3 regions of the Streptomyces sp. CA-142005 genome follow, and region 1 is predicted to be linked to each of the others. Evidence: predicted binding sites of a transcription regulator. Region 1 holds the regulator's gene; each other region holds the start of a gene.
What was found. Region 1 encodes HrcA, which represses chaperone genes, less so after heat shock. Its sites were predicted from a motif close to TTNGCACTCNGNNNNNCNGAGTGCNAA; they were not measured.

Region 2: groL (chaperonin GroEL) is a predicted target of HrcA. The motif match lies at 1,965-1,991, and genes of this name have one in related genera.
Region 3: groES (co-chaperone GroES) is a predicted target of HrcA. The motif match lies at 1,511-1,537, and genes of this name have one in related genera.

The regions. Positions count from the first base shown of each region.
Region 1 covers NZ_CP192078.1:3,713,364-3,717,729, reverse strand. The annotation lists gene ACQPXS_RS17580 (DUF3097 domain-containing protein) at 1-58, opposite strand, end outside; gene ACQPXS_RS17575 (MBL fold metallo-hydrolase) at 93-815, opposite strand; gene hrcA (heat-inducible transcriptional repressor HrcA) at 987-2,003, shown strand; gene dnaJ (molecular chaperone DnaJ) at 2,004-3,140, shown strand; gene ACQPXS_RS17560 (nitronate monooxygenase) at 3,397-4,366, shown strand, end outside.
Region 2 covers NZ_CP192078.1:4,798,135-4,802,500, forward strand. The annotation lists gene ACQPXS_RS22475 (DUF397 domain-containing protein) at 1-101, shown strand, start outside; gene groL (chaperonin GroEL) at 179-1,801, opposite strand; gene ACQPXS_RS22485 (cold-shock protein) at 2,129-2,335, opposite strand; gene ACQPXS_RS22490 (MoaD/ThiS family protein) at 2,767-3,042, opposite strand; gene thrC (threonine synthase) at 3,039-4,322, opposite strand; SAM riboswitch class I at 4,340-4,366, opposite strand, start outside.
Region 3 covers NZ_CP192078.1:5,937,322-5,941,687, forward strand. The annotation lists gene ACQPXS_RS27920 (polysaccharide deacetylase family protein) at 1-532, shown strand, start outside; gene ACQPXS_RS27925 (polysaccharide deacetylase family protein) at 529-1,392, shown strand; gene groES (co-chaperone GroES) at 1,684-1,992, shown strand; gene groL (chaperonin GroEL) at 2,112-3,737, shown strand; gene ACQPXS_RS27940 (ester cyclase) at 3,813-4,366, opposite strand, start outside.

The sequences.
Region 1 (4,366 bases):
GGCGCGGGCCCGAAGGGCCCTCGTTGGAAGGGCGGTGGCGGGAGACGGGTGGGCGCATTCGAGTGACGATAGGAGAAGCCGTACGGCCGCGCTCACGACACGCCGAAACGGGCCGCCAGCTCGTCGCGCTGCCGTCGCACGAACCCCGCGTCCACCACCGCTCCGTGACCGGGAACGTACAGCGCGTCCTCGCCCCCCAGAGACAGCAGCCGGTCCAGGGCGTCCGGCCAGCGGGACGGGACAGCGTCCGGGCCCGCCTGGGGCTCGCCGGACTCCTCGACCAGGTCGCCGCAGAACACCACCTCGGGATCTCCTGGAACCAGCACCGCCAGATCATGCGCGGTATGCCCCGGACCCACGTTCGCCAGCAGAACCTGCCGGCCGCCCCCGAGGTCCAGCGTCCACTCGCCGGAGACCGGATGGCCGGGCGGCACCAGCGCGTCCACAGCCTCGTCCGCGTCCGCCACCGCGAGTCCGTTTCTCACGGCGTCCATGCGCAGCTCGTCGCGTTCGCGGGCCAGCACCGCGTCGACGCCCACCGCCCCGTACAACTGCGCCCCCGCGAAGGCCGCCGCCCCGAAGACATGGTCGAAGTGGGGGTGGGTCAGCGCGAGATGGGTCACACGGCCCCCGGCCAGTTCCTCGGCCTGTGTCCGCAGCCGCGCGCCCTCGGCCAGGCTCGAGCCGGCGTCCACCATCAGCGCCGTACCCTCCCCGAGGACCAGCCCGACCGTGCAGTCCCAGCCGGGCAGCCGGCACCGCCCGACCCCCGGGGCCAGTCGTTCCCACCCCAGCTCTTCCCAAGTCACCGTCATACCGAGACGCTAGCCGCACGAGCCGCCGGGACCGCACCGACCTTGCCCCGGGTGTACCCGACAGCCGTACACTGGGCCCGGGAACGCTGGCACTCCCATGCGAAGAGTGCCAGGCGGACGAACCGCAGGGCCGACCGGGACCGAGGGACGACATGCTGGAGGTGCGCGCGAATGCTGAGTGAACGCAGGCTTCAGGTGCTGCGCGCCATCGTCCAGGACTACGTCGGCACCGAGGAGCCGGTCGGGTCGAAGGCCCTGACCGAGCGGCACAACCTCGGCGTGTCCCCGGCGACGGTCCGTAACGACATGGCGGCCCTGGAGGACGAGGGGTACATCGCCCAGCCGCACACCAGCGCCGGGCGGATCCCCACGGACAAGGGCTATCGGCTGTTCGTGGACAAGCTGGCGGGCGTCAAGCCGATGACCGGGCCCGAGCGGCGCGCCATCCAGAACTTCCTGGAGGGCGCCGTCGACCTCGACGACGTCGTGGCGCGCACGGTCCGGCTGCTCGCGCAGCTCACCCGGCAGGTCGCCGTCGTGCAGTACCCGTCCCTGACCCGGTCCACCGTGCGGCACGTGGAACTGCTCTCGCTCGCCCCCGCGCGCGTGATGCTCGTGCTGATCACGGACACCGGCCGGGTCGAGCAGCGGATGGTCGACTGCCCGGCGCCCTTCGGCGAGACCTCCCTCGCCGATCTGCGGGCGCGGCTGAACAGCAGGGTCGCGGGTCGCCGGTTCTCGGACGTGCCGACGCTGGTCGAGGATCTGCCGGAGGCCTTCGATCCCGAGGACCGCGGTACGGTCTCGACGGTGCTCTCCACTCTTCTGGAGACGCTGGTCGAGGAGAACGAGGAGCGGCTGATGATCGGCGGTACCGCCAATCTCACCCGCTTCGGGCATGACTTTCCCCTCACGATCCGGCCCGTCCTGGAGGCTCTGGAGGAGCAGGTCGTGCTCCTCAAGCTTCTGGGCGAGGCGAAGGATCCGGGCGTGACGGTGCGTATCGGGCACGAGAACGCCCACGAGGGACTCAACTCCACCTCCGTGGTGTCGGTCGGCTACGGTTCGGGCGGCGAGGCGGTTGCCAAGCTCGGCGTGGTCGGACCGACCCGCATGGACTATCCGGGAACGATGGGAGCGGTACGCGCAGTGGCACGGTACGTCGGACAGATCCTGGCGGAGTCGTAAGTGGCCACGGACTACTACGCCGTTCTCGGCGTGCGCCGCGACGCGTCGCAGGATGAGATCAAGAAGGCGTTCCGCCGGCTCGCGCGCGAGCTGCACCCGGACGTCAACCCGGACCCGAAGACCCAGGAGCGGTTCAAGGAGATCAACGCCGCTTACGAGGTGCTGTCGGACCCGCAGAAGAAGCAGGTCTACGACCTCGGCGGCGACCCGCTCTCGCAGGCGGGCGGCGCCGGCGCGGGCGGCTTCGGGGCCGGCGGCTTCGGCAACTTCTCCGACATCATGGACGCGTTCTTCGGTACGGCGTCGCAGCGCGGCCCGCGCTCGCGCACCCGGCGCGGCCAGGACGCGATGATCCGCATCGAGGTCGAGCTGGACGAGGCGGCCTTCGGGACCACCAAGGACATCCAGGTCGACACCGCGGTCGTCTGCAACACCTGCAACGGCGAGGGCGCGGCGCCCGGTACGACCGCCCAGACGTGTGACATGTGCCGTGGCCGCGGTGAGGTCTCGCAGGTCACCCGGTCCTTCCTCGGCCAGGTCATGACCTCGCGTCCCTGCCCGCAGTGCCAGGGCTTCGGGACCGTCGTACCGACCCCGTGCCCCGAGTGCGCCGGCGACGGCCGGGTCCGCTCCCGCCGCACCCTGACCGTGAAGATCCCGGCCGGTGTCGACAACGGCACGCGGATCCAGCTCGCCGGTGAGGGCGAGGTCGGTCCCGGCGGCGGTCCGGCCGGTGACCTGTACGTGGAGATCCACGAGCTGCCGCACCCGACCTTCCAGCGGCGCGGCGACGACCTGCACTGCACGGTCACCATCCCGATGACCGCGGCGGCGCTCGGCACCAAGGTGCCGCTGGAGACGCTGGACGGCATGGAGGAGGTCGACATCCGGCCCGGCACCCAGTCCGGCCAGTCGATCCCGCTGCACAACCGCGGCGTCACGCATCTGCGCGGCGGCGGCCGGGGTGACCTGATCGTGCACGTCGAGGTGCAGACCCCGACCAAGCTGGACCCCGAGCAGGAGCGCCTGCTGCGCGAGCTGGCCAAGCTGCGCGGCGAGGAGCGCCCGCAGGGACAGTTCCAGCCGGGTCAGCAGGGGTTGTTCTCGCGTCTGAAGGATGCGTTCAACGGGCGCTGACGTGCGCTGCGGCGTGGCCGGGGGTCCGGGGGTTGTCCCCCGGGCAGACACAGTCAGCCGGGTCAGCAGGGGTTGTTCTCGCGTCTGAAGGATGCGTTCAACGGGCGCTGAGCGCGCGTTTGAAGGATGCTTCAACGGGCGCTGAGCCACCGCTCACGGAGGCCTGACGGGGTGCCCCCGCACCCCGTATGCCAATGGTTTATGCCATCGGACGCCCGGATTCGGACTTGTTCGACGGACGTGACAACATGCGGTCATGTCCTCCGCGCTGACCGATCTCTTCCCCCACCCGATCGTGCAGGCCCCCATGGCGGGCGGTGTCTCCGTCCCGCAGCTCGCCGCCGCCGTCTGCGAGGCCGGTGGTCTCGGGTTTCTCGCCGCCGGATACAAGACCGCCGACGGCATGTACCAGGAGATCAAGCAGCTGCGGAGCCTCACCGCCCGCCCCTTCGGCGTGAACGTGTTCATGCCGCAGCAGGAGTATGCCGAGTCCGGCGCCGTGGAGGTCTACGCCCACCAGCTGGCCGGCGAGGCCGCCTGGTACGAGACCGAGCTGGGCGACCCGGACAGCGGCCGGGACGACGGCTACGACGCCAAGCTCGCCGTGCTCCTCGACAACCCGGTGCCCGTGGTCTCCTTCCACTTCGGTGTGCCGAGCCGGGAGGTCTTCGACAGCCTGCGCCGCGTCGGCACCTACACCCTGGTCACCGCCACCACCACGGAGGAGGCCCGCGCCGTCGAGCGGGCCGGCGCGGACGCGGTGATCGCGCAGGGCGTGGAGGCCGGCGGTCACCAGGGCACCCACCGGGACCTCCCCGAGAACGACGGAGCCGGCATCGGCCTGCTGTCGCTCGTCGCGCAGATCCGCGAGGCCGTGGACATCCCGGTCGTCGCCGCCGGCGGCATCATGCGGGGCAGCCAGATCGCCGCCGTCCTCGCGGCCGGCGCGAGCGCGGCCCAGCTCGGCACCGCCTTCCTCGCCACCCCGGAGTCCGGCGCCCATGCCGTGCACAAGCAGGCGCTGACCAACCCCCTGTTCACGCACACCGAACTGACCCGCGCGTTCTCCGGGCGGCCGGGGCGCGGACTGGTCAACCGGTTCCTGCGCGAGCACGGCCCGTACGCCCCCGCCGCCTACCCGGACGTCCACCACCTCACCGCGCCGCTGCGCAAGGCCGCCGCCAAGGCCGGGGACGCGCAGGGCATGGCGCTGTGGGCCGGGCAGG
Region 2 (4,366 bases), 1.1 Mb from region 1:
TCCCCGTCCGCGACTCCAAAACCCCCCGCGGCCCGAAGCTCGTGTTCCGGCCCACGGCCTGGTCCGCTTTCGTCGATCACCTCAAGCGGCCCCACAGCTGAGTACACGCCCGAGGGCGGCACCCCCAGCCGGAAGCTGGAAGTGCCGCCCTCGGAACGGACAGGTGATCCGGGGAGGATCAGAAGTCCATGTCACCGCCCGGCATGCCGCCGCCGGCCGGCGCGGCGGCCTTCTCCGGCTTGTCGGCGATGACGGCCTCGGTGGTCAGGAACAGCGCGGCGATGGAGGCGGCGTTCTGCAGGGCAGAGCGGGTCACCTTCGCCGGGTCGATGATGCCCTCGGCGACCAGGTCGACGTACTCGCCGGTCGCAGCGTTCAGGCCGTGGCCCGGGGTCAGGTTGCGCACCTTCTCCACCACGACACCGCCCTCGAGGCCGGCGTTGACGGCGATCTGCTTCAGCGGGGCCTCGAGCGCGATGCGGACGGCGTTGGCGCCGGTCGCCTCGTCACCCTCGAGCTCCAGCTTCTCGAAGACCTGGGAGGCCTGCAGCAGGGCCACGCCACCACCGGCGACGATGCCCTCCTCGACGGCCGCCTTGGCGTTGCGGACGGCGTCCTCGATGCGGTGCTTGCGCTCCTTGAGCTCCACCTCGGTGGCGGCGCCGGCCTTGATGACCGCGACACCGCCGGCGAGCTTCGCCAGGCGCTCCTGCAGCTTCTCGCGGTCGTAGTCCGAGTCGCTGTTCTCGATCTCGGCGCGGATCTGGTTGACGCGGCCGTTGACCTGCTCGGAGGAGCCGGCACCGTCGACGATGGTGGTCTCGTCCTTGGTGATGACGACCTTGCGGGCGCGGCCCAGGAGGTCCAGGGTCGCGTTCTCCAGCTTGAGGCCGACCTCCTCGGAGATGACCTCGCCGCCCGTGAGGATGGCGATGTCGCCGAGCATGGCCTTGCGGCGGTCACCGAAGCCCGGGGCCTTGACGGCGACGGACTTGAAGGTGCCGCGGATCTTGTTGACGACCAGGGTCGACAGGGCCTCGCCCTCGACGTCCTCGGCGATGATCAGCAGCGGCTTGCCCGACTGCATGACCTTCTCCAGGAGCGGGAGCAGGTCCTTGACGGAGCTGATCTTGGAGTTGGCGATGAGGATGTACGGGTCCTCGAGCGACGCCTCCATGCGCTCCATGTCGGTCGCGAAGTAGGCGGAGATGTAGCCCTTGTCGAAGCGCATGCCCTCGGTGAGCTCCAGCTCCAGACCGAAGGTGTTGCTCTCCTCGACGGTGATGACGCCTTCCTTGCCGACCTTGTCCATGGCCTCGGCGATCAGCTCGCCGATCTGGGTGTCGGCGGCGGAGATGGACGCGGTGGAGGCGATCTGCTCCTTGGTCTCGACGTCCTTCGCCTGCTCCAGCAGGGCGGCGGAGACGGCCTCGACGGCCTTCTCGATACCGCGCTTCAGGGCCATCGGGTTGGCACCCGCGGCGACGTTGCGCAGGCCTTCCTTGACGAGGGCCTGGGCGAGCACGGTCGCGGTGGTCGTACCGTCACCGGCGACGTCGTCCGTCTTCTTGGCGACTTCCTTGACCAGCTCGGCGCCGATCTTCTCGTACGGGTCCTCGAGCTCGATCTCCTTGGCGATGGAGACACCATCGTTGGTGATCGTGGGGGCGCCCCACTTCTTCTCGAGGACGACGTTGCGGCCCTTGGGGCCGAGCGTCACCTTCACGGCGTCCGCGAGCTGGTTCATGCCGCGCTCGAGGCCGCGCCGCGCCTCCTCGTCGAACGCGATGATCTTGGCCATGTGAAGTGGTCCCTCCAGGACTGGGGGTGATTCCTTCGGACCGCGCCCGCGCCCGCGACGGACGGCTCGCCGGCCTCGTGGTTCCTTGCCCCACCCGGCCTGCGGGCCTCACCGACCCGGTCCTTCACTGTCACTCTCACCTTCAGAGTGCTAACGCCAATGATTAGCACTCGGCATGGTCGAGTGCAAGCGCCTACGGGGTACGGCACCCCCGTCAGCCGCCCGCGAACACGGGCCACCCCGGGCATGACGAAGGGCTCGCACCCCGAGCGAGGTGCGAGCCCTTCGAAGATGAACGAAGAACGTCGCTGACAGTCGACGCGTGCTTCAGCTGGTCGCCAGCCGGACCATGTCCGCCTGCGGGCCCTTCTGGCCCTGCGAGATCTCGAAGTCGACCCGCTGCCCCTCTTCCAGGGTGCGGTAACCGTCCATCTGGATCGCGCTGTAGTGGACGAAAACATCCGCACCACCGTCGACCGCGATGAAGCCGTACCCCTTCTCCGCGTTGAACCACTTGACGGTGCCCTGAGCCATGCCTAACTCCCCTATTACTGGCCCTTGCACAGATCCACACTTCGCGGACCCGGGTCAGACCTCACCCCCCATCGGTCGGGGGCGTGCGCCGGAACGCGTCGACCGCGGCTGAATGTATCTGTCCAACTGCCGTCTGCAACAGGTCAATCGGACGAGAATTCTGGACGGGAACGGTCCGGAATGTGCGGAGAATTCGCCTGACTTCAGGGCAAGTCGGGCTCAGCAAACCGCCACAAAAGCCGCATATAACCCACGCACTTTGGCTACTTCTTGTCGGGCGTGCGGCATGAATACAGGGCCCCCGACCGGTGGTCCGAGGGCGCGTTCCCCAACTCTACCGCGCTTAATCACGCAGAATTGCCTCCTCCGCTTCTCTTACGGAGGAGGCAATTCGATGAACAGCGCGTAACCGAAGTTACCCAAGGTAACGATCAGCCGCCGGCGACGGCCGGAATGATGGACACACCGGCGCCGTCCGGGGTCGCCGTCTCCAGTCCCTGCTCGAAGCGGACGTCGTCGTCGTTGACGTAGACGTTGACGAACCGGCGCAGCTTGCCCTGGTCGTCCAGGACGCGCGCGGCGATGCCGGTGTGGTTCTTCTCCAGGTCGGCGATGACCTCGGCGAGGGTCGCGCCCTCGGCGGCGACCTCGGCCTGACCGCCGGTGTAGGTGCGCAGGATGGTGGGGATGCGAACGGTCACGCTCATGCGAGGCCAGCCTCTCGGAAGGAGTCCAGGGTCGGTCGGATGGTGGCGGTGAGGCCGGTCCCGGCAACCGCGTCCAGCGTCTTCAGGCCGTCGCCGGTGTTGAGGACCACCGTGGTCTTGGTCGGGTCCAGGACGCCGTCCTTGAGCAGCTTGCGGGTGACGCCGACGGTCACACCGCCCGCCGTCTCCGCGAAGATGCCCTCGGTGCGGGCCAGCAGCTTGATGGCGTCGACGACTTCCTCGTCCGTCACGTCCTCCACGGCACCGCCGGTGCGGCGCGCGATGTCCAGGACGTACGGCCCGTCGGCCGGGTTGCCGATGGCGAGGGACTTGGCGATGGTGTTCGGCTTCTGGGGCCGTACGACGTCGTGCCCGGCCTTGAAGGCGGTGGACACCGGCGAGCAGCCCTCGGCCTGCGCACCGAAGATCCGGTACGGCTTGTCCTCGACCAGACCGAGCTTGATCAGCTCCTGCAGACCCTTGTCGATCTTCGTCAGCTGGGAGCCGGAGGCGATCGGGACCACGATCTGGTCGGGCAGCCGCCAGCCGAGCTGCTCGCAGATCTCGTACGCGAGGGTCTTGGAGCCCTCCGCGTAGTACGGCCGCAGATTGACGTTGACGAAGCCCCAGCCCTCGCCGGCCGGGTCGCCGATCAGCTCGGAGCAGAAGCGGTTCACGTCGTCGTAGTTGCCCTCGATGCCGACCAGCTCGCCGCCGTAGACCGCGGCCATGACGACCTTGCCCTGCTCCAGGTCGTGCGGGATGAACACGCAGGAGCGGAAGCCGGCGCGGGCCGCGGCGGCGCCGACGGCACCGGCGAGGTTGCCGGTGGAGGAGCAGGACAGGGTGGTGAAGCCGAAGGCGCGGGCGGCCTCCAGGGCCTGGGCGACCACGCGGTCCTTGAAGGAGTGGGTCGGGTTGCCGGAGTCGTCCTTGACGAACAGGCCGCCGGTGACGCCCAGTTCGGCGGCGAGGTTGTCGGCCTTGACGAGCTTGGTCCAGCCCGGGTTCAGGTTCGGCTTGTCGGCCACGTCGGCCGGGACGGGCAGCAGCGGCGCGTACCGCCAGATGTTCGCGGGGCCGGACTCGATGCGACGGCGCAGCTCTTCGGTGTCGTAGGCGGAGAAGTCGTAGGCGATCTCCAGCGGGCCGAAACACTCCTCGCAGGCGAACACCGGGCCGAGGGGGACGCGGTGACCGCACTCGCGACAGCTCAGGGCCGCGGCGGGACCGAGGTCGACGGTGGAATCGGTGGAGCTTGCAACTGTCTGCACAGCCATGGAGGCGAGGCCCTTTCTCCTCATCTTCCTCACGACGCATCTCG
Region 3 (4,366 bases), 2.2 Mb from region 1:
CGACGACGGCTCGGAGAAGGACCCGGGGTTCCTGCGGATGATGGAGGACCTGAAGATCCCCTACACCGCGTTCCTCAGCAACTACCTGGTCAAGGACGACTACGGCTACTTCCGGACGATGCAGTCCTACGGCCACACCCTCGACAACCACACCCTGCACCACCCCTCCCTGCCGGGCCTGTCCTACGAGGAGCAGAAGACCGAGATCTGCGCGATGCAGGACATCATGGAGAAGCAGTTCGGCAAGCGCCCGACGGTCTTCCGCCCTCCTTACGGCAACTACGACCAGGACACCCTGCGCGCCGCCAGGTCCTGCGGCATCACGTACGCGCCGATCTGGAACGAGGAGGTCTACGTCGACCACTGGGAGTACCGCGAGGACGATCAGAAGATGCGCCGCGGCGACATCGTCCTCACCCACTTCCGCGGCCGCTCCGACTGGAACGGCACGATGGTCGACGCCATGCGCCGCTTCCTGGACAAGGTCACGCGCGAGGGCTACGCCGTCGCCCGCCTGGAGGACTACCTGTGAGGGCTGGGGCGGGGTACCGGAGAGCGCGGTCCGGGCGGTGCCGCCCGGGCCGGTACTCCGTCGCGCTCCTCGCCTCGGCCCTCCTTCTCACCGGCTGCGCCCAGTCCGTCGACCCCATCGAACGCCTCGGCAGGAAGGCCGCCGAGGGGGTCCACCCGCACGGACCCGGTTCCGAGCAGGCCTACCGCCGCTGGGGCCTGACCGAGCCCCTCGCCCGCCCGCCCCTGCACCCCGCCGACTCCCTCGCCCTCTCCCCGCACGCCGGCGGCCGCGGCCTGCCCCGCATCGTGGACCACGTCCCCACCCGCGACCGGGTCGTCTTCCTCACCTACGACGACGGCGCCGAGCAGGACCCCCGCTTCGTCGACATGGTCCGCGACCTCCGGCTGCCGGTCAGCATGTTCCTCACCGACAGCATCGCGGGCCCCGGCTACGGCCACTTCGCCCGCCTGCACCGGCTCGGCGCGGGCATCCAGAACCACACCCTCGACCACCGCGCGCTCGCCGGGCTGCCGTACGCCGGGCAGCGCGCCGAGATCTGCGGCCAGCAGGACCGGCTCCGCTCCCGGCTGGGCGCCCACCCCCGCCTCTTCCGCCCGCCGTACGCCTCGTTCGACACCACCACCCTGCGCGCGGCGGCCCGCTGCGGCATCTCCACGGTCGTCCTCTGGCGCGCCGCGATGACCCCGACCGACCTCGTCTACACCCACGGCGAACACCACCTCCGCCCCGGCGACATCATCCTGGTCGGCCCGGACGAGACGACGGGCCCGAGCCTGCGGGAGCGCACGGTGCGGGTGCTGCGGTGGGTGCAGCAGCGGGGGCTGACGGTGGGGCGGCTGGAGGACTACCTGCGGTGAACGCGGCCCGTCCGGGGGTGCCCCCTCTGGGGAGCTTGCGGACGAGGGCCGTAAGGCCCGGGCGACACCGGCCCACCGGTGACCCGGCGCGCGCATTCGGCCGACGCGCCGCACGGCATTGGCACTCCGCTTGACCGAGTGCTAATCGCGGTCATAGTCTCGGCTCTGGCACTCACCCCTGGAGAGTGCCAACAAAGCGACGGGCAGGTCCGGCACCCGCGACGACGGATCCACCTGGTCGCCACCTCAGACAGTTAACCCCGTGAGATCTCCGAAGGGGGAGGTCGGATCGTGACGACCGCCAGCTCCAAGGTTGCCATCAAGCCGCTCGAGGACCGCATCGTGGTCCAGCCGCTGGACGCCGAGCAGACCACGGCCTCTGGCCTGGTCATCCCGGACACCGCGAAGGAGAAGCCCCAGGAGGGCGCCGTCCTCGCCGTGGGCCCGGGCCGGTTCGAGAACGGCGAGCGCCTTCCGCTCGACGTCAAGGTCGGCGACGTCGTCCTCTACAGCAAGTACGGCGGCACCGAGGTGAAGTACAACGGCGAGGAGTACCTCGTCCTCTCGGCTCGCGACGTGCTCGCGATCATCGAGAAGTAATCACCTCGAGCATTCTTTTGCTCCTGAGCTGCGCCCCTGGCCCCCGCGACCGATAACGAAGCCGGGCGCCCGGGGCGCAGTTGTCTTACCACCCACATCCCGAGAGGGCTCCCGCTGTCATGGCGAAGATCCTGAAGTTCGACGAGGACGCCCGTCGCGCCCTCGAGCGCGGCGTCAACAAGCTGGCCGACACGGTGAAGGTGACGATCGGCCCCAAGGGCCGCAACGTCGTCATCGACAAGAAGTTCGGTGCCCCCACCATCACCAACGACGGTGTCACGATCGCCCGCGAGGTCGAGATCGAGGACCCGTACGAGAACCTCGGCGCGCAGCTGGTGAAGGAGGTGGCGACCAAGACCAACGACATCGCTGGTGACGGCACCACCACCGCCACCGTGCTGGCCCAGGCGCTGGTGCGCGAGGGCCTGAAGAACGTGGCCGCCGGCGCCTCCCCGGCCGCCCTGAAGAAGGGCATCGACGCGGCCGTCGCCGCCGTCTCCGAGGAGCTCTTGGCTTCGGCCCGCCCGATCGACGAGAAGTCCGACATCGCCGCCGTGGCCGCGCTGTCCGCCCAGGACCAGCAGGTCGGCGAGCTCATCGCCGAGGCGATGGACAAGGTCGGCAAGGACGGCGTCATCACCGTCGAGGAGTCCAACACCTTCGGTCTGGAGCTGGACTTCACCGAGGGCATGGCCTTCGACAAGGGCTACCTGTCGCCGTACTTCGTGACGGACCAGGAGCGCATGGAGGCCGTCCTCGACGACCCGTACATCCTCATCAACCAGGGCAAGATCAGCTCCATCCAGGACCTGCTGCCGCTGCTGGAGAAGGTCATCCAGGCCGGCGCCTCCAAGCCGCTGCTGATCATCGCCGAGGACGTCGAGGGCGAGGCCCTGTCGACCCTGGTCGTCAACAAGATCCGCGGCACCTTCAACGCCGTCGCGGTGAAGGCCCCCGGCTTCGGCGACCGCCGCAAGGCGATGCTGCAGGACATGGCGATCCTCACCGGCGCCACCGTCATCTCCGAGGAGGTCGGCCTCAAGCTCGACCAGGCCGGCCTGGACGTGCTGGGCTCCGCCCGCCGCGTGACGGTCACCAAGGACGACACCACGATCGTCGACGGCGCCGGCAAGTCCGAGGACGTCCACGGCCGCGTCGCCCAGATCAAGGCCGAGATCGAGAACACCGACTCCGACTGGGACCGCGAGAAGCTCCAGGAGCGCCTCGCGAAGCTGGCCGGCGGCGTGTGCGTGATCAAGGTCGGCGCCGCCACCGAGGTGGAGCTGAAGGAGAAGAAGCACCGTCTGGAGGACGCCATCTCCGCGACCCGCGCCGCGGTCGAGGAGGGCATCGTCTCCGGTGGTGGCTCCGCCCTGGTCCACGCCTCCAAGGTCCTCGAGGGCAACCTCGACAAGACCGGCGACGAGGCCACCGGTGTCGCGGTCGTCCGCAACGCCGTGGTCGAGCCGCTGCGCTGGATCGGCGAGAACGCCGGCCAGGAGGGCTACGTCATCGTCTCCAAGGTCAAGGACCTGGAGAAGGGGCAGGGCTACAACGCCGCCACCGGCGAGTACGGCGACCTGATCAAGGCCGGCGTCATCGACCCGGTCAAGGTCACCCGCTCCGCCCTGGAGAACGCCGCCTCCATCGCCTCCCTGCTGCTCACGACCGAGACCCTGGTCGTCGAGAAGAAGGAAGAGGAAGAGCCGGCCGCCGCGGGCCACGGCCACGGCCACGCCCACTGAGCCCGACACGCTCGCACGAAGGCCCGGTTCCCCGCGGGGGAGCCGGGCCTTCGCCCTGTGCGGGACACCGCCCCGCTACTGCTCCAACTCGTCGAGCGCGCCCAGCTGTTGCATCAGCCCCAACTGGTCGTGCTGCCACCACATCTCGGCGATCTTGCCGTCGTCCGTGAGGCGGAACAGCGTCATCCCGGTCATCGTGACCCGCCTGCCGGTGGGCGGGATGCCGAGGAAGTCGCCGTTGTGCGTGGCGTTCCAGGTCCAGCGTGCGCAGGCCCGGTCGCCCTGGGTGAGCACGTCCTCGACCGTGAACGTGAAGTCGAAGCCCCCGCGCCACATCCGGTACTCGCTGCGGGCGTTGTCCAGCCCGATGGTGTCCTGGGGGTTCACCGGATCGTGGCTGTGGATGTCCTCGTCCAGCAGGTCGTTGAGCGGCGGCAGTTCACCGGAGGCCTGCAACGCCGTATAGAACCGCCGTACCGTGTCCTCGGCCAGCCGCTCGTCGCGCACGACGTCCAGATCGGTGAACGTCGGGCTCTCGTCGCACAGCGCGACCATCTCCTGGAAGATCCGGTCGGTCTCCGGGAGCTTCGAGTTCCGCATCGCCTCCTCGTACGACGGGAACTCCACCA